Regions from separate parts of the Marinobacter sp. EVN1 genome, predicted to be linked through region 4. Evidence: predicted binding sites of a transcription regulator. Region 4 holds the regulator's gene; each other region holds the start of a gene.
The links. The regulator sigma-54, encoded in region 4, starts transcription at its own class of promoters, with help from an activator protein. The targets are predictions, from matches to a motif close to ANTGGCATNNANNTTGCTNT.

Region 1 (5,631 bases), on a different contig from region 4:
CTTCCGGCTTGGGCAGGGTGATGGTGGTCACGGGCTTCACCTGGACCTCTTCACCGCCTTCCATGGGTTCGTCGGAAAAGGTGACGTTGCCATAGGCGTCAACGTGTCGGTAGACCTCGCTGTGTGCTGTGGTCGAAGCCAGCATCAGCAGGCCAGCGGCGAGTACGAACGGTGCTTTCATGGCGATAACCTGTGGTAATGAACTGCTTTGATTATCGATTGCGGGCAAGGTCATTTCAATGTTGTGGCCTGCTTCCTTGGTTACATATCGTTAAGGGCGTGGGTCTTGGTTAAGAACTGGGATTGAGGCCACAAAAAAAGCCCCGCACGGGGCGGGGCTTCTGGTCTGCATAGTCTGCACCGAATTGGTGCAGGGCTTTAGCAGGAGTAGTACAGATCGAACTCGACCGGGTGAGTGGTCATGTTCAGACGCTCGACTTCACCACGCTTCAGGTCGATGTAGCCTTTGATCATGTCTTCGGTGAACACGCCGCCACGGGTCAGGAACTCGTGGTCTGCTTGCAGGCAGTCCAGGGCCTCGGACAGAGTCTCGGCAACCTTCGGAATGTTCAGGGCTTCTTCCTTCGGCAGGTCATACAGATCTTTGTCCATAGCATCGCCAGGGTGGATCTTGTTCTGGATACCGTCCAGGCCGGCCATCATCAGGGCAGCAAAGGCCAGGTACGGGTTAGCGGCCGGATCCGGGAAGCGCACTTCAATGCGACGAGCTTTCGGGCTGTTCACGTACGGAATACGGATGGAGGCAGAACGGTTACGGGCAGAGTAGGCCAGCATAACCGGTGCTTCATAGCCCGGAACCAGGCGCTTGTAGCTGTTGGTGGCCGGGTTGGTGAAGGCGTTGATGGCCTTGGCATGCTTGATCACACCGCCGATGTAGTACAGGGCTGCTTCGCTCAGGCCCGCGTAGCTGTCGCCGGCAAACAGGTTCTTGCCGTCTTTGCTCAGGGACATATGAACGTGCATACCGGAGCCGTTGTCACCCACAACCGGCTTGGGCATGAAGGTGGCGGTCTTGCCGTAGGCGTGAGCTACGTTGTGCACGCAGTACTTCAGGATCTGAACTTCGTCTGCCTTGCGGGTCAGGGTGTTGGCGCCAACACCGATTTCACACTGGCCAGCGGTGCCCACTTCGTGGTGGTGAACCTCAATTTCCAGGCCCATGGATTCCATGGCGGCACACATGGCGCCACGCAGGTCGTGCAGGCTGTCGACCGGCGGAACCGGGAAGTAGCCGCCTTTTACGCCCGGGCGGTGGCCAATGTTGTTGCGGTCGAAATCTTCACCGGAAACCCACGCGGCCTCTTCAGAATGGATGTGGTAAGAGGCGCCTTGCATGTCCACGTTCCATTTGACGGAATCGAACACGAAGAACTCGGGCTCAGGGCCGAACAGGGCGCCATCGGCAATGCCGGTGGACTTCAGGTATTCTTCGGCGCGACGGGCAACAGAACGGGGATCGCGCTCATAACCCTGCATGGTAGAAGGCTCTACAATGTTGCAGGTGATGTTGACGGTGGTTTCTTCGGTGAACGGGTCCAGAACGGCGGTTTCGTCGTCCGGCATCAGGATCATGTCGGATTCGTTGATGCCTTTCCAGCCGGCAATGGAGGAGCCGTCGAACATCTTGCCGTCAGCGAAAAAGTCTTCGTCCGCCTCGGTGGCGGGCAGGGTTACGTGCTGCTCTTTACCACGGCTGTCGGTGAAACGCAGGTCAATCCACTTGACTTCGTGTTCTTTGATCAAATCAATCGTCTTGGACATTGTGCATGCTCCGTAAGGTTTTACATGTTCGTTGTGCCGGATCGTTCAGTGTTCTGAGGCCCGATCTTTTTTCAGGTCAGGGAAGCTTACCAGAAGCTTGTGGTCCTTACCTTCACTATGCGGCTGCTTTGGCATAAGCAATCGGCTTGCCAGTTTTTGTCGGCTGCGCCAGAACAGCGCAGCGACAAGGCTTTCGGGCTAATGTGGCGCAGCTTCCTGGCCGAAGACCATGCTTATTGCACCACTGCAGTGCACCATGGTGGTGCAAGTTCTCTGATAACGCATAATTATGGTGCAAGCCCCGATTGGTTACATATTAGGCGCTAATCTTCATATTATCGCCATGGACTTTTCGATATACTGCGCGCCGCTAATTTCTTCAGGATACCCGTTGTGATTGATAAGCTTAGAAACGTTGCCATTATTGCCCACGTTGACCATGGCAAGACCACCCTGGTTGACCAGCTGCTGCGCCAGTCTGGCACGCTGGATCGGAAAGAGCTCGAAAACGAGCGTGTAATGGACTCCAACGACCAGGAAAAAGAACGTGGCATTACCATTCTGGCAAAAAACACTGCTCTAAAATGGAAAGACTACGACATCAATATCGTAGACACCCCGGGCCACGCTGACTTTGGTGGTGAAGTAGAGCGTGTAATGAGTATGGTGGACAGTGTGCTGCTGGTGGTGGATTCCATCGACGGCCCCATGCCGCAAACCCGTTTCGTGACTCAGAAAGCTTTCGCAGCGGGCCTGAACCCGATTGTGGTCGTGAACAAAATCGACCGTCCGGGTGCCCGCCCGGATTGGGTGGTGGATCAGGTGTTTGACCTGTTCGACAACCTTGGTGCCACCGATGAACAGCTCGACTTCCCGATAGTCTATGCCAGTGCGCTGAACGGCATCGCCGGCATGGATCATGAGAATCTGGACGACAACATGGACGCTGTGTTCCAGGCCATTGTTGATCATGTGCCAGCGCCTTCGGTTGATCTGGATGGCCCGTTCCAGATGCAGATCTCCCAGTTGGACTACAACAGTTTCCTGGGTGTCATCGGTATCGGTCGCATTATGCGCGGTAAAGTGAAGACCAACACCCCGGTGGTGGCTATCGGTGCCGACGGCAAGAAGCGTAACGGTCGTATCCTGAAGATTATGGGCCACTCTGGCCTGCAGCGTGTGGAAGTTGAGGAAGCCCAGGCTGGCGACATTGTGTGCGTGAGTGGTCTGGACCAGCTGTTCATATCTGACACTCTGTGTGATCCCTCCAACGTAGAAGCCCTTCCGGCGCTGACCGTTGATGAGCCCACCGTATCCATGACGTTCCAGGTAAATGATTCACCGTTTGCCGGTAAAGAAGGCAAGTATGTGACCAGCCGGAACATCAAGGAGCGCCTGGAAAAAGAGCTACTGCACAACGTAGCGCTGCGGGTTGAAGAAGGCGACTCGGCCGACAAGTTCAAGGTATCCGGTCGTGGTGAGCTGCACCTGTCGGTTCTGATCGAGAACATGCGCCGCGAAAACTTCGAGCTGGCCGTGGGCCGGCCGGTGGTGGTCATCAAGGAAGTCGACGGCCAGAAGCAAGAGCCGTACGAAAACGTGATCATCGACATCGAAGAGCAGCACCAGGGCCCGATTATGGAGCAGATGGGGCTGCGCAAAGGTGACATGACTAACATGATCCCGGACGGCAAGGGCCGTATCCGCCTGGAATACACCATTCCGGCCCGTGGCCTGATCGGTTTCCGTAACACCTTCCTGACCATGACTTCCGGTACCGGCATCCTGACCTCCACCTTCAGCCACTACGGCCCGGTGAAGATGGGTGACGTAACCAGCCGTCAGAACGGTGTCATCGTTTCCATGGCCACCGGTACTGCGCTGACCTACTCCCTCGAAACTCTACAGAGCCGGGGTAAGCTGTTCCTGGACCCTGGCCAGGAAATCTATGAAGGCCAGCTCTGCGGTATCCATAGCCGTGACAACGACCTGGTGGTTAACCCCACCAAGGGCAAGAAGCTGGACAACATGCGTGCCTCTGGAAAGGACGAAGTGATCGGCCTGGTGCCGCCCATCAAGTTCACTCTTGAGCAGGCGCTGGAGTTTATCGACGACGACGAACTGGTTGAGGTAACGCCCAAGTCCATTCGTCTGCGCAAAAAGCTCCTGACCGAAAACGAGCGTAAGCGCGCTAACAAGAAGTAACTCTTCCGGGGCCAGGAAATCGTTGTGAGGCAGTAAACGCTTCCGTCTGTTTTCCTGGCCCCTGTATTTTTCTCGCCTGTCTCAGCTAGACTGCCGTTATCCCCGAAACGGAGTTTTTCATGCTGACCCTCTATCCTGAAATCGAGCCCTACGCACGCCACCGACTGGCGGTGGATCATCCCCATGAGCTGTACCTGGAAGAATCCGGCAATCCGGACGGCATTCCGGTGATTGTGGTGCATGGCGGGCCGGGTGGCGGTTGTGAGGATTACCACCGAAGGTTTTTCGATGCCGAGCGTTTCCGGATTATTTTGTTAGATCAGCGAGGGGCGGGAAGATCGACTCCATTGGCGGAGCTGGAGGGTAACAGCACTGACAAGCTGGTTGAGGATCTTGAAGCGGTTCGCCATTTTCTCGGCATCGATCGCTGGCTGCTGTTTGGGGGAAGCTGGGGTTCCACGCTAAGCCTGGTTTATGCCGAAACCTATCCAGAACGGGTTCTGGGGTTGGTGTTGCGGGGTATCTTTCTGTGCCGGCCCCAGGATATTCACTGGTTTTATCAGGACGGCGCCAGCCGGGTATTCCCGGATTACTGGCAGGACTACATTTCCCAGGTTCCGGAGGTGGAGCGCGATGATATGGTGTCGGCCTACTATCGACGCCTGACCAGTGCCAATGAGCTGGAACAGATTCAGGCCGCCAAAGCCTGGTCAATCTGGGAAGGGCGGTGCGCCACTCTGCATCCCAATCCCAAGGTGGTGGAGCATTTTGGGCATCCTCATGTGGCCATAGCGCTGGCCCGGATTGAATGCCACTATTTCATGAATAATTCGTTCCTTGAGCCCGACCAGATCGTGCGTGATGCCTCGCGGCTAAAGGACATTCCGGGCGTGATTGTGCACGGCCGCTATGACATGGTTTGCCCGCTGGATAATGCCCTGGCTCTGAGCAAGGCCTGGCCGGAGGCGGAGCTTCAGATCATTCGTGATGCCGGCCACTCGGCATCCGAGCCAGCGATTGTAGATGCCCTGATGCGGGGCGTTGAGAGTGTGGTTGCCAGAAGTCTTCCCTCAGTTGGCTGAGAATGCGACTTTTTATTGATCTGACAGGGTTGCGGTGGTCTTGCGGGCTCTATACACTTTTCGCGTTTCAGAAATTTAACCTTCGGTGTTACCGCTCAAGGGACTGAATGAAAGGACTGATCCAGCGCGTTTCGGAAGCCAGTGTAGCCGTAGATGGTGAAACGATTGCCCGTATTGGTCCCGGGCTGCTCTTGCTCCTTGGCGTAGAAAGGAACGATACACTGAATGAGGCAAAGGAACTGTGCCGAAAAATCCTCTCCTACCGGGTTTTCCCCGATGAGCAGGGCCGGATGAACGTGAATGTTCAGGATGCCGGTGGCTCATTGCTTGTTGTCCCCCAGTTTACGCTTGCTGCTGACACGTCATCTGGCACGCGCCCGGGTTTTTCCCTGGCGGCTGCACCGGAGCTGGCGAATCGGCTTTATGGTGACTTTGTGGCTGAAGCGAGTGGGCTGCTGGGTGCTGGACGTGTGGGTACGGGGGAGTTTGGTGCTGATATGAAAGTGGCACTGATCAACGATGGTCCGGTTACCTTTATGTTGGAATCTGGCCAGAGAGGGTC
Region 2 (5,631 bases), on a different contig from region 4:
ACCCGCACCGGACTGCTGTTTCCATGTGCTGACAGTCAGCCCGTGGAGAGCAACGCGGCAGCCCAGATCGACCAGTGGCTGGTTCTGGACGGCACCTGGCGTAAAGCCGCTAAAATCCTGCACCTGAACCCGCAGCTCCGGCAGTTGCCCTGCTTTCATTTCGCTGATCCACCGGCTTCGCGTTACCGTATCCGAAAGGCCCCAAAGGCCGGGCAACTCTCAACCGCAGAAGCCGTCGCCTACCTTTTTACATTGACCGAGCCGGCCACAGATACCGAGCCATTACTCAGAGCTCAGGACGTACTGATTCGAAAACGGCTGGCCTTCGTTCCGGACCACCACAAAACCAAAGACCATGAAGCGCCCGATCCTGAACTCCCAGGAAGTCTCACGAATTATTGAAATGGCCTGGGAAGGTGACGAACCAGCACGATTTCGTTATGTTGAGGCAATCGCTGAGCAAAGTGGTGACAATGTATGGCATGGATCTCAGATAAAACGGCTGCAAACGAGTTGAAAGAGCAAAGTGCCAAGGTTCACAGAGGCGACCTTGAGGTTCTGCTTGAACGACAGAAGGCCGTTGAAGAGAAAGTCAAAAACAGCGGCAGGCTGAATCGTTTCTCTACCGATATCAAGCTGATGTTCTCGCTCATTCGCGATTACTGGTACGGCCACTACCGGGCCATACCCTGGAAGTCCATCGCTGCGGTAGCCGGAGCGTTGCTGTACGTGCTGAATCCGCTGGACCTGATTCCGGATCTGATCTTCGGCTTCGGCCTGGTTGATGATGCCGGTGTGGTTGCCTTGTGCCTTAAACTGGTCGAATCCGATCTGCACCGCTACGCTGCATGGAAGGAGCTTCACTCATCATAGGATGAGGGACCAACCGGGCATTGATTAATAATCAACCAGGGAGTATTCTCCCGCCCCCTTAATCGTCACCTGCACAGTTCTGGAGTTACTGTGGATTTCGCCACCCTTATCGGCCTCGTCGGCGCCATTCTTCTGATTTCTTCGGCCATTATCCTGGGCGCATCGCCAGGCATGTTCATCAATCCGCCATCCCTGCTGATTGTGATTGGCGGTACCTTGCTGGTAGTACTGGCCAAGTTCAGTCTTGCCCAGTTTTTTGACGCCTTCAAGGTGGCAGCCCGAGCGTTCAAATTCAAACTGCCCGAAACTCAGGCCAGCATCGAAGAACTGGTGGAGATTGCCAGCATCGCGCGAAAAGAGGGCGTTCTTGGTATCGAAGGGAGGGAGGTCAGTAGTCCATTCCTGGGCCAGGGTATTCAGATGCTGGTGGACGGACAGGACGGCAACACCATCAAGCAGCTCCTCAACAAGGAACGCCTGATGACACTGGAACACAACCGGTCGGGCGCAAAAGTGTTCACCGCCATGGCAGATGTGGCTCCGGCCATGGGTATGATTGGCACGCTGATTGGCCTGGTGCAGATGCTGTCCAACATGGAAGATCCCAAGTCTATCGGGCCGGCCATGGCCGTAGCCCTGCTGACCACGCTCTACGGCGCCATGATCGCCACAATGATCGCTACCCCCATTGCCGACAAGCTGTCCCTGCGCATGACGGAGGAGGCCCGCATGCAATCGCTCTATATTGATGCCCTCGTCGCCATCCAGGAAGGCACCAACCCGCGCATTATCGAGCAGATGCTGTCCAGCTATCTTTCGCCCAAAGAGCGGGCCAGAAACGGCGATGCGGAAACGGCAGGCGGTTAAACATGGATGATTTGCCAGAAGAGGAAAAGCCCGGGATTCCTGCGTGGGTTGTCACATTTGCCGACCTGATGTCGCTGCTGATGTGCTTTTTCGTATTGCTCCTGTCGTTTTCGGAAATCGACGCCCAGAAGTTCAAACAGATCGCCGGTGAACTCTCCAAGGCCTTCGGGGTGCAGCGGGAAGTGCCTGCGCTTGAGATCCCTCAGGGCACCAGCCCGATCTTCGACAAGTTTTCGCCGGCGCCGCCAGAGCCCACTGTGGTCAATGAAGTCAAACAGACCACCACCGACGTACAGCCCGAAATCCAGACTCTGAAAAGCCCCGAAGAGAAAGCCATTGAGGAATCCATCCAGGAACAGATGGACGCCAACATGGCCCGGATTCTTGAAGTGCTGGAACCGGCGATTCTGGATGGCCGGATCAACGTCTCGGAAGATCAGCGCCGCATCATCATTCGCATTGAGGAGAAGGGCTCGTTTGCCTCAGGTTCAGCCCAACTGACCTGGGAATTCGAAGGCCTGCTTCTGGATATGGCGGAGGTTCTGGCCGACATGCCCGGAGACCTCGCCATTGAAGGCCATACCGATAACGTGCCCATCCGCACCGAACGTTTCTACAGTAACTGGGACCTGTCCGCAGCCCGTGCCGCCGCGGTGGCTAATGTTCTGCTGGCTCGGGAGCAGGTGACTCCGGACCGCATCCGGGTGACCGGTCTGGCCGACACCGAACCACGGGTACCCAACACCTCGCCGGAAAACCGAGCCAAGAACCGACGGGTTGAAATCGTTATCGATCTGTCAGAGCCCATGGAAGAGCAGGAACTGCGCCTTCGCGAGCTGATTCGTTCCGAAAGCGAGTCGCAGGAAGCCATTATTGGCATTGAGCCCGGTCGGGATACGCCCAGCGAGATTACCTGGTAGTAAAACCTTGCCTCGCGCCCTATCCAGATTGGTGCACAAGCCCTTGATGCGCACGCCTCTGGTGCGCTTTGACGCAGATAAATACCTCCCTCGGCGCCCTCAGGTTCTCCAACCCCCCTGCAGTACTTGATATGCATTGTTTTGGAACAGCACTTGCTTAAGTCGCACCCCAACAATGCACAACGGCTCATCAGAAGCCGCGTAATCAAAACACTCAGGAGAAAAACCCGTGGATATCACGAGTGCCGTACACACCCTGACCGAGAGCGCCAACACGCTCTTCATTCTGATTGGCGCCATTATGGTGCTGGCCATGCACGCCGGCTTTGCGTTCCTGGAAGTGGGCACTGTTCGCCATAAAAATCAGGTCAATGCCCTGGTTAAAATCATGACCGACTTCGGCATATCCGCAGTCGCCTATTTTTTCATCGGCTACTACATCGCCTATGGCGGGCACTTTCTCAATGGCGCCGCCGAACTCACCTCCGCCAACGGCTATGAACTGGTCAAATTTTTCTTCCTGATGACCTTCGCCGCGGCCATTCCGGCGATCGTTTCCGGCGGTATCGCAGAGCGTGCCCGCTTCTACCCCATGCTGATTGCCTCGGGCCTGATCGTGGCCTTCGTCTATCCTTTCTTTGAGGGCCTGATCTGGAACGGGAACTTTGGTTTCCAGGCCTGGCTGGAGAACCAGTTTGGTGCGTCCTTCCATGATTTCGCCGGCTCCGTTGTGGTGCATGCTGTCGGTGGCTGGATTGCTCTCGCTGCGGTGCTGCTGCTCGGCGCCCGCACCGGTCGCTATCGCAACGGTCGGGTCGTGGCCTTTGCCCCTTCCAACATTCCGTTTCTCGCCCTCGGCGCCTGGATTCTGACCGTGGGCTGGTTCGGTTTTAACGTCATGTCGGCCCAGACTCTGGACGGCATCAGTGGCCTGGTTGCGGTCAACAGCCTGATGGCCATGGTGGGGGGTATTCTGGTTTCCATGCTGCTCGGCCGCAAAGACCCTGGCTTCATTCACAACGGTCCGCTGGCCGGACTGGTGGCGGTGTGCGCCGGCTCAGACCTGATGCACCCCGTCGGCGCCCTGATTACCGGGGGCGTGGCCGGCGCCATCTTTGTCTACCTGTTCGAGTGGGCACAGGCGAAAATCGAGCGGCTGGATGATGTTCTGGGTGTCTGGCCCTTGCATGGCGTATGCGGTGTCTGGGGCGCCATTGCCTGCGGTATCTTCGGCCAGGAAGCGCTCGGGGGCCTGGGTGGCGTCAGCCTGATGTCGCAGATTATTGGCTCGGTGGCCGGTGTGATCGTGGCCTTTGCCGGCGGGCTCATCGTTTACGGTGCCATCAAAACCATTAGCGGCCTGAGACTGACAGAGGAAGAAGAGTTCAACGGTGCCGACCTCAGCATTCACCGTATCGGTGCCAATGCCGTTGAGTGAGTTTCCGGGCCTTATTGTGCCTGGTAACCGGTAAGCTCCATGTAACCCACGCCGGAATGGCTTCCGGTGACGGAAACCGGGCTCTCCCAATACGGATAGAGCCCGGAATTCCGGTAATCCCCTGCCGGCGCGGAGACCTCAAGGTTCACGTCGAAAGCCGGAAGGGTTATCTGCCAACGGCGCGGATAACCGGCTGGCTGGCCCACAGAGGTCAGCCCGATCTGTTCCGGCCCCAGCGCCACCGGCTCGCCCGTGGCTGGAATCCAAGTACCCGAGCGGAACGCCTGTTGTGTTTCCCGCAACTGGAACAGCATCAGCTTGTCCCCCGAATCCAGATGCAGGGCAAACCAGTCCCAGCCCTGCTGTCCGGCTTTGAGAAACTGGCTGCTCCACTCCCGGTCGAACCACCCAGTGCCCGCCACCGTCAACGTGTCACCCTCAAGGGTAACCGTTCCCTCAATTTTCAGATCTACCAGGCTGAAGTACATGGAGCCTTCGCCACTGGCGGATTTGGCGCTGAAACCGTCGTCACCATGAGCCACAGGATCACCTTGCGGCTGCAACAACAGATCGTAGGACCAGTGTTCTGTAGCGACCGACAGCCGCCAGCCAACGTGTCCGCTCGCTGGCCTCAGGTGCCAGTGATCCAGCCAGACTGAAAAGGGTTGGGCGGTGGCCCCGGCATGCCCGACGTCACCCCTGGCCAGCTTTTCGGCAAAGCGGTGCTGACCGCTGTAGCTCACCGCTGCGTGAGCCATCCAGGCAGCCTCCAGAGGCCAAAGTGCCGGCTTCGGCGGTTCGGATTCAACGGACCTCGGGGTCAAGGCCTGCCGGAACTGCGTCCATTGCAGACCCAGCGGCCCGCCGTTTTCGGTTTCCAGATTCGCGGTGAGATACCACCATTCAATGCGGTGCTGGGGATGAGGGCCGAAATCGGCGGGGAAGGACAGCCGGTCTCCGGGCCCGGGCTGCAGGAACTGAATCTCATGCTCAGATTCCGCCACACCGGCAAGGCCTGCGAATCCGCTCGGCTGTTCTGCTCGATCACAGGCGGTGAGTAGCAGCGCCAGAAGTACGATAACGAAACGATTCATCGTTCCCCTCCCTGCAGCCCGTGTGCGGACTCCGGCGCCGAGGCCGGGCGACGCAGCTGCAGGCGCATCAGCAAGGCAATGCTGAGGCCGATGATCAGAGCCAACACGGCCAGCTCGATCCAGAACCCCGGGTACACCGCCATCGGCAGTGACCAGCCAAAAGCCAGCGGATTGATGCGCTGGACCAGAATCCAGGTGAGCCACACGCCAAGTGGCAGTGCACAAACCAATACCGCAAAAATCAGAGCCAGGGAGACCCGGGTGAGCTGAGTCGCGGCCTGGCGTTGGGGCATACCCCAGACGATCAGCAGGCGAAAATACCAGGCGCGAGTAGAGAGAAAGACCCACACCATCAGCAACAACGCGGCGGCGGCCAGAATCAGCGTGAGGGTAGTCATGGCCCGGGTCAGCAAGAAGGTCTGATCAAAAACATCAGTGG
Region 3 (5,631 bases), on a different contig from region 4:
CCTATCCTCTGCCGGGGGACGACCCTCGTAGTCACGATCGGCAAAAAGTCTTCTCTGTGACCCCCGTTCCCTCGGCAATCGACCCTGCCGGCTACCTTTATGTGGTTCTGAGGGGTGAAGAATTCGACCTCGCGGAGAGCATGGTGCACAGCAACCGGTTGTTGCAGATGGGCGCAGGCGCCCTGGCGGTGAGCCTGCTCGTCGGGCTCCTGGCCGGGTTGGTGTTCTTCCGAATGTTAACGCGGCGGCTGTCCCGGCTGACTGAACGGGTGGAGTCGTTTGAACGGGAATTGTCCTCTGAGCAGAGTCCTCCACTGGCCGAGAAGGGCGACGACATTGATTACCTGGCCTCTCGGTTTGATCTCATGGCGCGACGCATTGTGGCGCAACTGGATCTCCTGAAGCACAAAGACGCCCAGCGTCGACAGCTGGTTGCTCAGGTGTCTCACGATCTTCGAACACCGCTGGCGTCTATTCAGGGCTACCTGGAAGCGCTGCGGATGAAGCATGAGACCCTGGAAGCCGAAGAGCGAGGCCGGTTCCTGGCGGTGGCCCTGTCAGAAACACACCGGTTGGGCAGGCAGGTTGAGGAGTTGTTCGAGCTGGCCGCCCTGGACGCCCGTGAAAAACAGCCGGATATCGAGCCGTTTGTCATGGCTGAGTTGCTCTACGACGTCGTTCAGAAGCATAGGCCTGCGGCAGAACGAGCTGGTGTTGAGCTCACCATTTCGGCGACAGAGACCGAGAGCGTGCTGGCGGATATCGCGATGACAGAGCGGGTTCTGGACAATCTCATCAGCAATGCCATCGACCATTCTCCGCGGAATACAAGAGTCATACTCACGATGTCAGTACGGGATGGTGGAGCAGCGATCACTGTTGCTGATGGTGGGCCTGGCATCCGCAAAGAAGACCTTGGCCAGGTGTTTGACCCCTTCTACCAGGCCGCCGGAGCCGAACGCACCGGCCATGCCGGCCTGGGACTTGCGATCGCCCAGCGCTTGGTCGTCCTGCAGCAAGGCAGGCTCTCAGCGCACAATGCGAACGGTGCTGTCTTTACCCTCTGGCTACCGTTAGCTTCCTCCAGCTAGCTTTCCGCTGCGTTATAGATTTGTGATAGTTGCTGAACGTTTTTGTGAATTCAGATCGCTAGGCTGTGATTATGGATTCAAGCGAGGAGAAGTGTCATGAAATGCAAAGTTATAAGCCTGTTTTCCGCCCTGGCGCTGGTCTCCGCCGCCGGTCTTTTTGCGGCACAGGTGGCAGCAGAGCGAGTGGATAGTGCAGGTAATGCCTATGCACCGGATGATCCGGATCTGGCCGTGGCGACCTTTGCTGGCGGCTGTTTCTGGTGCGTGGAAGCCGGCTACGAAAAGATTCCTGGTGTTGTCGAGGCAGTGTCTGGCTACGCTGGTGGAGAAGAAAAAAGTCCGACCTATAAACAGGTCTCTTCCGGGCGTACAGGCCACACTGAAGCCGTCCAGGTATATTACGACCCGGACAAAATGACCTATGGGGGGTTGCTGGCCGGCCTCTGGCGAATGATGAATCCGACCGACCTGGAGGGCCAGTTCGTTGACCGTGGTCGGCAGTACCGGCCCACCATTTTTTACCACAACGAGGAGCAGAAGCGCCTCGCAGAGGCGGCAAAGCAGGCACTGGAGGCTTCTGGCGTCTATGACAAACCGGTGGTGATCCCCATTGAGCCGCTCAAGAGATTCTATTCGGCGGAGGAATACCACCAGGACTACTACAAGAAGAATCCGGTCCGCTACAAGTTCTATACCTTCAATTCGGGGCGTTATCAGTTTATTGAAGAGGTCTATGGCGAGGATTATGAGCTGGACTTCTCGCGCTATCAGCCCAATAACGGAGTCAATGACTCGATGCCTGCGGAGGCCGATCCGACAGAAGCGGCGGCAAGCGGGGGGTTTCACCCCGAACGTTTTCAAAAGCCGGATGACAAGACTCTTCGGCAGCGTTTGACGGAAATGCAGTATGAGGTCACGCAGGAGGATGGTACTGAACCCGCCTTCAACAATACATACTGGGACAACACCAGGGCGGGGCTTTATGTGGATGTCGTTTCCGGTGAGCCGCTGTTCTCCTCACGCGATAAGTACAAGTCCGGTACCGGCTGGCCGAGCTTCACTCGCCCGATTACGCCAGAGGCAGTGGTAGAACGTGAGGACAAGTCGTTTTTCATGACCCGGACGGAGATTCGCAGTGCCCATGCGGATTCTCATCTGGGCCATGTCTTTGACGATGGTCCGGCACCGACGGGATTGCGCTATTGCATGAATTCCGCGGCCATGAAGTTCATCCCGCTGGGGCAAATGGAAGCCGCGGGGTATGGCAAATGGATCGACGCTGTCGAGTAAGATTGCGCGATAATAGCGTCGGAATAATTTACATGACTGGCTTTATGTTCTAATAAAGGTTTTAAATATCAATAAGATATAAATAGGCACGCTATGTGCTTCCTTGCTGGCAACGTCATTATCTCTGGAAGAACCAAATAAGGAAGTACAGATGAACAAGTTGGGCAAAGCGCTTTCTGTTGTTGCAGTGTCCGGGCTCGCCAGCGTTGCCAACGCGGGTGTTATCGAAACCGTATCTGGCTGGAATGGCTCCAGCGAAATAGCCGCCTTCGGTGAATCTAACAGTGCTACGTACGGACAAACCTTCAAGGTGGGCGGTTCTGAAACCCAGCTGGATAGCTGGACGTTCTTCCTGAACGACAGAGTTAACCCCGATTACGTGGACTTTGCTTTCTATGTAATGGACTGGGATGCTGCCACCACCCGCGCGACCGGCTCCGTGCTTTTCCAGAGTGCCGCTGTGTCCTCAACCAACAACGGTGGTCTTGATGGTATGGAAGAGTTTACCTTCAACACCGGCGGGTTGAATCTTGTCGGGGGTAACGACTACATCGCGTTTATCAGTTCGACCGGCTTGTTCGATGGCCAGACTGGTACCGCCTCTGCAGGCTCCCTGCGTGACGAGTCTGCCTATCTGGACGGTGGCTTTTTCTGGCAGAACAACGGCAATAGTGCCGGTACCTGGGATACCCAGAGCTGGAGTTCCGGGTCGAACTACGGCGACCTGGCGTTTTCAGCCTCCTTCTCGTCCGCCGCGAAAGTGCCGGAGCCAGCCAGCCTTCTTTTGCTCGGCCTTGGTCTGGCTGGGCTGGGCTTCTCGCGCAGAACGAAAGCCTGATCCCATTGAAGAGGGACGCCGGCACACTATGTGCCGGCTTCGTTCCATTCAGGGGGTTGCGTTAACGCACCCGGACCTGATCGCCGTCTTCCAGGCCACGGCCGGGGTGCCGGACCACCCGAACGCCCTCCTGCAGTCCCTGCGTTACCTGGGTCATTAAACCGTTGGATGGTCCTGTCGTGACTGTCTGGCGTCTAGCCGTTTCGCTCTCAACCATGAAAACCGCAGAAGCGCCGTTGTATTCGAAGATCGCTGAGGTGGGTACCTGCAAGGTGTCTTCGCTTTGCCACAGGATAAAGTCAGCGTCCACCCGGTAGCCGTCTCCCAGCTGTCGCCACTGCTCCCGTGGGCTGACCATATCGGCAATAACCTGAACCCGTTGTTCTTCCACGCCCAGAGCGGATACATCCTCAAAACCGATAGGCTCGATACGACGAACCGTTGCTTCCAGTACCGGCCCGCCCCAGCCACTCAGTCGCACGCCAAGGCCGGGTTCCAGTTTGACGGCATCAAAACTCAAGACCTCGACCACCACTTCCAGAGCGCCAGGGTCTCCGACCTCCAGTATCGGCTCGCCGGCCTGGATGACGCCCTCGCTCTGGCGAACTAGAGCCAGAACCGCGCCGTTAACCGGAGAGCGCACGGCGACCCGCTCGGCAGGTTTCTGGCCATTGGAGGACGCGGTTGAGATCTGCAGCCGGGTTTGAGCGGCGGCCAGTTCATGGGCGGCCACCTCTTCATCAAAGCGGGCGGAACGCAGGATAGCCTGTGCCCGGGCTGCCGTGGATTTCGCCTGTTGTAACTGTTCGGTGGAGACAAAGCGGGATTCTTCCAGAGCGAGTAGGCGCTGGTATTCATTCTGAGCGAACTCAGCATCAGCCTCCGCCGCCTGAACCTTTTGTTGGATGGATTGAAGTGCCGCCTGGGCGGCGGCTGCCCGAGCCTCGGCTTCGGCGCGGGTTCGGGCGTCCAGGATGCTGGCGGGCGTCGGGTCCACAAACGTCAGTAGCTCCCCGGGAATCACCGCGTCGCCTACGTCCAGCTGAACCCGGTGAATATAGCCGGCCACGGGGGAGGAAATCAGATAGCGATCTTTGACCCGGGTTTTGCCCTCTTCAAGAATGGTCACTTCCATGGGGCCGCGCTCGACGGGGGCAAGGTCAACCCAAACGGGCTCTGGCCGCAGGATAAGCGCGAAGACGATGGCGGCTAGTGAGGCCATCAAAAGCCAGAAGGCCCATTTTCCTTTTGAGATGCGTTGTGTCGCCATGTTGGGTCCCATGTGAGTGTGTGTGCATTATTCCCGGGTTTTCAGAACCGCGACAAGGTCCAGTTTACGAAGTCGCCACCAGGTGATGAAGCCGGAAATCAATGCCGACAAAATGACCACGTTGGCCGCCAATGCCAGGGTTTGGACGGTCAGGACCAGAGGAACGCGATAGAGTTCGGTCTGCATCGCGGTAACCACAAAACTTGCCAGTCCAAAACCAATCGCCCAACCCAGAGGAATTCCCAGTAACAGCAGTATGGCCAGTTCCCCGAGCAGAATGTGGGCGACTTCGTTGTGGCTGTACCCCAGTACTCTCAAGCTCGCCAGGTCTCGCCCCCGTTCGGCCAGGGAAATCCGCGCGGTATTGTAGATCACACCGAAAGCAATAATGCCGCCGAGCAGGCTGATGATGAAGGTGTAGGTCAGGAAGGTGCGCGCGAGCGTCTCGAAGAAGCTGTCGAGCATTGCCTGTCGCAGATTGGTGGCCATCACTCCCGGCGTATCCCGGAGTGCCTGGTAGACGGTGTTGGTTTGCTCCGGCGCCAGATTCATCAGCATCTGGTTCACTCTCGGGCCTTCGCGAAACGCCTTGTTCATGGCGGCCAGATTCATGTAGGCGCCCACACCGAGGAACTCGCTGGTAACGCCAGCCACCGTGAGGTCCAGTTCCGGGCGTCGGCCTTCCAGCACTCGCACCCGAACTGTGTCTCCGGTCTCAACATTCAGGGCCTTGGCCAGAAAGTCGGTTACCAACAGGCCGGCAGCAGGAATGGCCACGTTCTCCAGATCCTGGTTAACCACAAATTGCAGTTTGGCGTCCCGGGGCAAGCCGGTGAGCACCGTGCGCCATCTGCGGTGTTCGTTAACCAGCTCTACGGTAACGGCCCGGCGTCCTTCGACGTAACGCACACCGGATTGGCGCGCCATTCCGTACAGTGCGGTCGGGTTGACCGGGTCGGTGAGTGTGGCGGTCAGGTCCTGCTTCTGCACCCGGGCGAATTGGGTGTGCACCATCAGCGAAACAGAGCTGAACTGGAAATTGCCCACCACCACGATGGCCGTGGCCATGGCAATGCCAAATACCGAGAGGGCGGTTCGGCCTGGCTTGCGGGCGAGCTGCCTGACGATCATGCGTGAAGGCT
Region 4 (5,631 bases):
TTTGCCGGCCTTGGCATCACGGTACCCAACGGCTACTGGCTGGTTCAGCAACACGCCGACTACTGTACCCGCAGCCCCGGTGGACAGGGCGCTGTGCGCGAGGCCTGCGATCTCCTGCTCTGGGCGCAAGGGCACCTGGACAACACTCTTGCCCCCTATCTGGACGAGCCAGCATGATCACCGAGCGGCTTTTCGGCGATCGTGGCAAACGGCGGATTACAGCCCTGGCCCTTGCCGCCACCGTAACAGCAACCGTTTTTCTGCTGTGGCAAAGTGACGAGCCTGTCAGTCCGCGGAATGCCGCCAGCGAACTACGGGGGCCCGCAGAGCCCGACGGCTTTGTGATCGGCGGCCAATACCGCGCCTGGGATGAGCAAGGGAACCTCCAGATTGATCTCAAAAGCCCCAGAATTGAGCAGTTTGAAGCAACCGGCACGGCTCATCTGGATACGCCAATAGCCCGGCTTTTCAGTGAGGGCAGCCCCGACCCTTGGCTCATTGAGTCCAATGAAGGTAGCCTTCAGCAGAACAATGAAAAGCTGGAACTTATGGGGAACGTCCGATTGACCCGACAGTCCGAAGGCCGCGAAGCCGTTCTTGAAACCGAGGCACTGACCCTGGACAACAGCAACGGCACCGTCTACACCGACCAGCCGGTGACCATCACCGAGCCTTTCGGCGTCACCCGCTCCACCGGCATGAAAGCCTGGATCAACGAACGCATTCTCGAACTCAACTCCCGGGTAGAGGGACAATATGAAACCGTCAGGTAAACGATCTTTCTGCCGGCCAGCGATTCTGGCCATGGCATTGCTGGCCGGACCGGCATCGGCATTCAACCTGGATTCCGATATCCCCATAAAGGTCAGTGCAGATTCGGCCCGCCTGGATGAAAGCGCCGGAACGGCCGTTTACACCGGCGCTGTCGAACTGATTCAGGGCGAAACCCGGCTGGACGCGGATCGGGTGGTACTTTACCGCAACCAACAGGGTGTCAGCCGGATTGAAGCCGCCGGTAACCCCGCCCATTACCGGCAACCCGGCCAGGAAGGCGAAGGCACGACCGATGCCAGGGCCCTGAACATCACCTGGTCTGGCGATGAAAACCTGGTTATTTTTGAACGCCAGGCCGTTATTGAACAAGACGGCAACGTATTCCGGGGCGACGTCATCCACTACGACACCGTTCGCCGCGTTGTTACTGCGGAAGGCGGCACGCCATCCGACGGCGGCTCCGGCCGGGTGGAAATGGTGATTCAGCCTCGTAATTCAGCTCAATCCAGTGACGGGAAAGGTTCGGATGGCAGTTCTCAGGGCCAGTAATCTGGCAAAAAGCTACAAGCAGAAAAAAGTGGTGCTGGACGTTTCTCTGGAGATTCGCTCCGGCGAGATTGTCGGCCTGCTCGGCCCCAACGGCGCCGGCAAGACCACCTGCTTCTACATGATCGTGGGCCTGGTGCCTGCGGATCACGGCCGGATCACCATCGACACCCAGGACATCACCCCGCTGCCAATGCATGGGCGCGCCCGCAAGGGCATCGGTTACCTGCCCCAGGAGGCCTCCGTGTTTCGCAAACTGACCGTGCGGGACAACATCATGGCCATCCTCGAAACCCGCAAAGGCATGAGTCGGGCGGAACGGGAGGCCAAGCTGGAAGAGTTGCTGGAAGAGTTTCATATTACTCACATCCGTGACAGCGTGGGTATGGCGCTATCCGGCGGCGAACGCCGCAGGGTTGAAATCGCCCGGGCGCTGGCCATGGAGCCTGCGTTTATCCTGCTGGACGAACCCTTCGCGGGCGTAGACCCTATCTCCGTCAGTGACATCAAGCACATTATCCGGCACCTGCGAGATAAAGGTATTGGCGTGTTGATTACCGACCATAACGTTCGGGAAACCCTCGACATCTGCGAGAATGCCTACATCGTTTCCGGCGGCCACATCATCGCCTCCGGCAATGCCGAAGCCATTCTGGCAAACCAGCAGGTGAAAGAAGTGTATCTGGGTGATGAGTTCCGGCTCTGACCTGATAAAACAGGGTTTATCCGAGGTCTGATTGTTTTGATGATCTGTAGCAAGTAAACTCGGCAAAAAACTTGCTTATACTGTTCACAGACAATGGCAAGTAACCAGCGTACAACATTTTTTTCGGCCTGTGCGCCGGCAAAGCAACAACCGGGATGCCCATGAGTTATGGATCTTGAGCCATGGTTATGAAAGCCTCATTACAGCTTAAGCTGGGCCAGAGTCTGACCATGACGCCCCAGCTGCAGCAGGCCATACGCCTGCTACAGCTTTCTACCCTCGATCTCCAGCAGGAAATCCAGCAGGCGCTGGAGTCCAACCCCATGCTGGAAACCTCAGAGGACGATGAGCACCCTGAAGGCGACGAGCGCGAAGAGCACGAGCACAGTGAAGCTTCCAGCTCTGAGGCCAACCAGGACGACAGCCACCAGGACGCGAGCCCGGACTGGGACGAAACCGAGAACGGCCCTGACTGGTCGTCCGAGAACGATATTCCGGACAACATTCCCGATGATCTGCCAGTGGATACCGCCTGGGACGACATCTACCAGTCTGCCCCGGCTCCGGCCAGCAAAGGCGAAGACGAGCACGAATCGGATTTCGAAACCCGGAACTCGCCTACCGAAACCCTGCAGGATCACCTCGAGTGGCAGTTGAACCTGACGCCTCTGAGCGAGCGGGATCAGGCCATTGCCCACGCGCTGCTGGATGCTGTGGATGAGCGCGGCTACCTGACGTCTGACATTGAGGACATTCACGCAGGCCTGCTGGACGAAACCGAAGAAGACCCGTTGGAACTGGACGAAGTGGAAGCGGTACTCCACCGCCTGCAACACTTCGACCCGCCAGGCGTGTTCGCTCGGGATCTCCAGGAATGCCTGCTGATTCAGCTCAACCAGCTGCCACCGGATACCCCCTGGCTGCGCCAGGCGAGACTGGTGGTTACCCAGTTCCTACACCTGCTTGGCAACCGGGACTACGCGCAGCTGTTACGCCGCAGCCGGCTCAAGGAAGACCAGCTGAAACAGGTACTGGCCCTGATCACCAGCCTGAACCCGCGCCCTGGCGATGTCGTGGACCGGGCCGAACCGGATTACGTTATCCCGGACGTCATCGTACGCAAACACGAAGGCCGATGGCGGGTTGAACTCAACCCGGAAATCGCTCCGCGTATCCGGGTGAATGCCAGCTACGCGTCACTGATCCGCCGGGCTGACAGCAGTGCCGATAACACCTACCTGCGCGACCAGCTGCAAGAAGCGAAATGGTTTATCAAGAGCCTGCAAAGCCGGAATGAAACCCTGCTGAAAGTGGCCACCCGCATCGTTGAACACCAGCAAGGGTTCCTCGATCAGGGCGAAGAAGCCATGAAGCCTCTGATCCTGTCTGACATTGCCCAGGCGGTGGAAATGCACGAGTCCACGATTTCCCGGGTTACCACCCAGAAGTACATGCACACGCCCCGCGGTATTTTCGAGCTGAAGTACTTTTTCTCCAGCCACGTCAGCACCGCCGAGGGCGGCGAATGCTCGTCTACAGCCATCCGGGCGATGATCAAGAAACTGATTGCCGAGGAAACCCCGAAAAAGCCATTGAGCGATAGCAAAATTGCAGCCATGCTAGGGGAACAGGGAATCAACGTGGCGCGGCGTACCGTGGCCAAATACCGGGAGGCCATGCATATTCCTCCCTCGAACGAACGAAAACGCCTGGTTTAAACTTTCGCCGGTGCATGATGCACTGGCACGCAAGCCGGCAAGCACGCCGGCAGTATGACAACAGGAGACGCCTATGCAACTCAACATTTCAGGCCATCACGTAGAACTGACTCCCGCTCTGAAGGATTACGTCAACACCAAGCTCGAGAAGCTGGAGCGTCACTTCGACCACATCAGTAACTGCCAGGTCACCCTGGAGGTCGAGAAGGTGCGCCAGATGGCGGAAGCCACGCTGCACGTGATTGGTGGTGAGATTCACGCAAAGGCAGAAAGTGAGGACATGTACGCCGCAATCGACGCTCTGGTCGACAAGCTGGACCGTCAGATCCTCAAGCACAAGGAAAAGAACGTAGACCGGATGCACGGTAACGGCGGTCGCTGAAGCGCGAACCTTACCGGGTGTTTCATGAAACGAGCTGCGGCGGGGCTAACCGGCCGCAGCCTTTTTTTTACGGACATGCAGTCGATCCATGAGCGAGCCATCCCTGACCATCGACAATATTCTTGCCCCTGAACTGACCCTCTGTAAGGTGCCGGCCTCAAGCAAGAAACGTGTGCTGGAGTTCATCGCTGAACGGATTCACTTTCAGGATGAAATCCTCAGCGACACCCAGATCTTCAACAATCTGGTCTCCCGCGAACGCCTGGGTAGCACCGGTATCGGTGAGGGTATTGCCATCCCCCACTGCCGACTGGAAGGCCTGGACCGCGTCATCGGCGTACTGATGACTCTGGAAGAGCCGGTAGACTTTGATGCTATCGATAACCAGCCGGTAGATCTGGTGTTTGCCCTGATCGTCCCCAAAGAAGCCACCAGTGAACACCTGGAGTTACTGAGCCAACTGGCGGAGCGCTTCAATGACAGCACTTTCTGCGCCCGGCTGCGCCAAAGTGAAGATCCCGCGACCCTTTACCAGCGTATGGCGGAGAGTAATCACTGAGATCAGCCTGATATCTGGACAGGCTGCCAGGCAGATTGAAGGAGAAACAGTCCCATGAAGCTGATTATCGTCAGTGGCCGATCCGGTTCCGGCAAGAGTACGGCCCTGCATGTGCTGGAAGACCTGGGATTCTACTGCATCGACAACCTGCCCATTGGCTTGCTGTTCCCGCTGACCCGAGAGGCGGCCACCCAGGAAGCGCCCGGCCGGCTGAAAAAAATGGCCGTCAGTATTGATGCCCGTAACCTGTCCGCCGAGCTGGCCAATTTTGAAACCATTTACCAGCAACTGAAGCAGACCGGTGTCGAGGTTGAAATCATATTCCTGGATGCCGACGAGCAGTCACTGCTGCAACGCTTTCACGCAACCCGCCGCAAGCATCCGCTGAGCGATGACAAGACGTCTCTGCGGGAGGCAATCACCAACGAAAAGCAATTACTGGAACCCCTGTCAAAGCTGGCCGATCTTTACGTCAACACGACCGGGCTCTCCATGTACGAGCTACGCGACATGATCAAGCAGCGCGTGGCCGGTCGCAAGGATCAGGAACTGGCACTGCTGTTCCAGTCCTTTGGCTTCAAACATGGCGTGCCGGTGGATTCAGACTATGTCTTCGACGTCCGCTGCCTGCCCAATCCATACTGGGACACCAGCCTGCGCAAGCACACCGGCGTTGATCAGCCGGTCATCGAATTTCTGGAACGGGAACCGCTGACACGTCAGATGGTGGATGACGTCACGGGCTTCCTGAATACCTGGCTGCCCTCGTTTGCCGACAGCAATCGTAGTTACATGACCATTTCCATCGGTTGCACCGGTGGCCAGCACCGCTCTGTTTATGTGTGTGAGCAGCTCGGGCGCTATTTCCGCGATCATTACCGTAATGTGCAGGTGCGCCACACCGAACTGCCACACCTTCAAACCCGGGGAGAAATCTGAGCGCCTA

Region 1: the regulator sigma-54 is predicted to act here: its motif matches at 1,917-1,936, upstream of glnA (glutamate--ammonia ligase).
Region 2: the regulator sigma-54 is predicted to act here: its motif matches at 2,801-2,820, upstream of Q674_RS22320 (ammonium transporter).
Region 3: the regulator sigma-54 is predicted to act here: its motif matches at 2,464-2,483, upstream of Q674_RS25115 (PEP-CTERM sorting domain-containing protein).

The regions. Positions count from the first base shown of each region.
Region 1 covers NZ_AXCB01000001.1:38,940-44,570, forward strand. Annotated here, with positions in the region: gene Q674_RS21315 (DUF4124 domain-containing protein) at 1-181, opposite strand, end outside; gene glnA (glutamate--ammonia ligase) at 379-1,782, opposite strand; gene typA (translational GTPase TypA) at 2,176-3,987, shown strand; gene pip (prolyl aminopeptidase) at 4,107-5,069, shown strand; gene dtd (D-aminoacyl-tRNA deacylase) at 5,177-5,631, shown strand, end outside.
Region 2 covers NZ_AXCB01000005.1:30,515-36,145, forward strand. Annotated here, with positions in the region: gene Q674_RS22300 (tRNA-uridine aminocarboxypropyltransferase) at 1-402, shown strand, start outside; gene Q674_RS22305 (YkvA family protein) at 478-873, shown strand; gene pomA (flagellar motor protein PomA) at 964-1,740, shown strand; gene Q674_RS22315 (flagellar motor protein MotB) at 1,743-2,660, shown strand; gene Q674_RS22320 (ammonium transporter) at 2,890-4,098, shown strand; gene Q674_RS22325 (lipocalin-like domain-containing protein) at 4,110-5,192, opposite strand; gene Q674_RS22330 (FtsX-like permease family protein) at 5,189-5,631, opposite strand, start outside.
Region 3 covers NZ_AXCB01000012.1:4,238-9,868, forward strand. Annotated here, with positions in the region: gene Q674_RS25105 (sensor histidine kinase) at 1-1,091, shown strand, start outside; gene msrB (peptide-methionine (R)-S-oxide reductase MsrB) at 1,188-2,381, shown strand; gene Q674_RS25115 (PEP-CTERM sorting domain-containing protein) at 2,533-3,219, shown strand; gene Q674_RS25120 (efflux RND transporter periplasmic adaptor subunit) at 3,281-4,489, opposite strand; gene Q674_RS25125 (ABC transporter permease) at 4,517-5,631, opposite strand, start outside.
Region 4 covers NZ_AXCB01000023.1:100,325-105,955, forward strand. Annotated here, with positions in the region: gene Q674_RS32080 (KdsC family phosphatase) at 1-177, shown strand, start outside; gene lptC (LPS export ABC transporter periplasmic protein LptC) at 174-773, shown strand; gene lptA (lipopolysaccharide transport periplasmic protein LptA) at 757-1,323, shown strand; gene lptB (LPS export ABC transporter ATP-binding protein) at 1,301-2,026, shown strand; gene Q674_RS32100 (RNA polymerase factor sigma-54) at 2,215-3,744, shown strand; gene hpf (ribosome hibernation promoting factor) at 3,818-4,126, shown strand; gene ptsN (PTS IIA-like nitrogen regulatory protein PtsN) at 4,215-4,685, shown strand; gene rapZ (RNase adapter RapZ) at 4,740-5,624, shown strand; gene Q674_RS32120 (HPr family phosphocarrier protein) at 5,631-5,631, shown strand, end outside.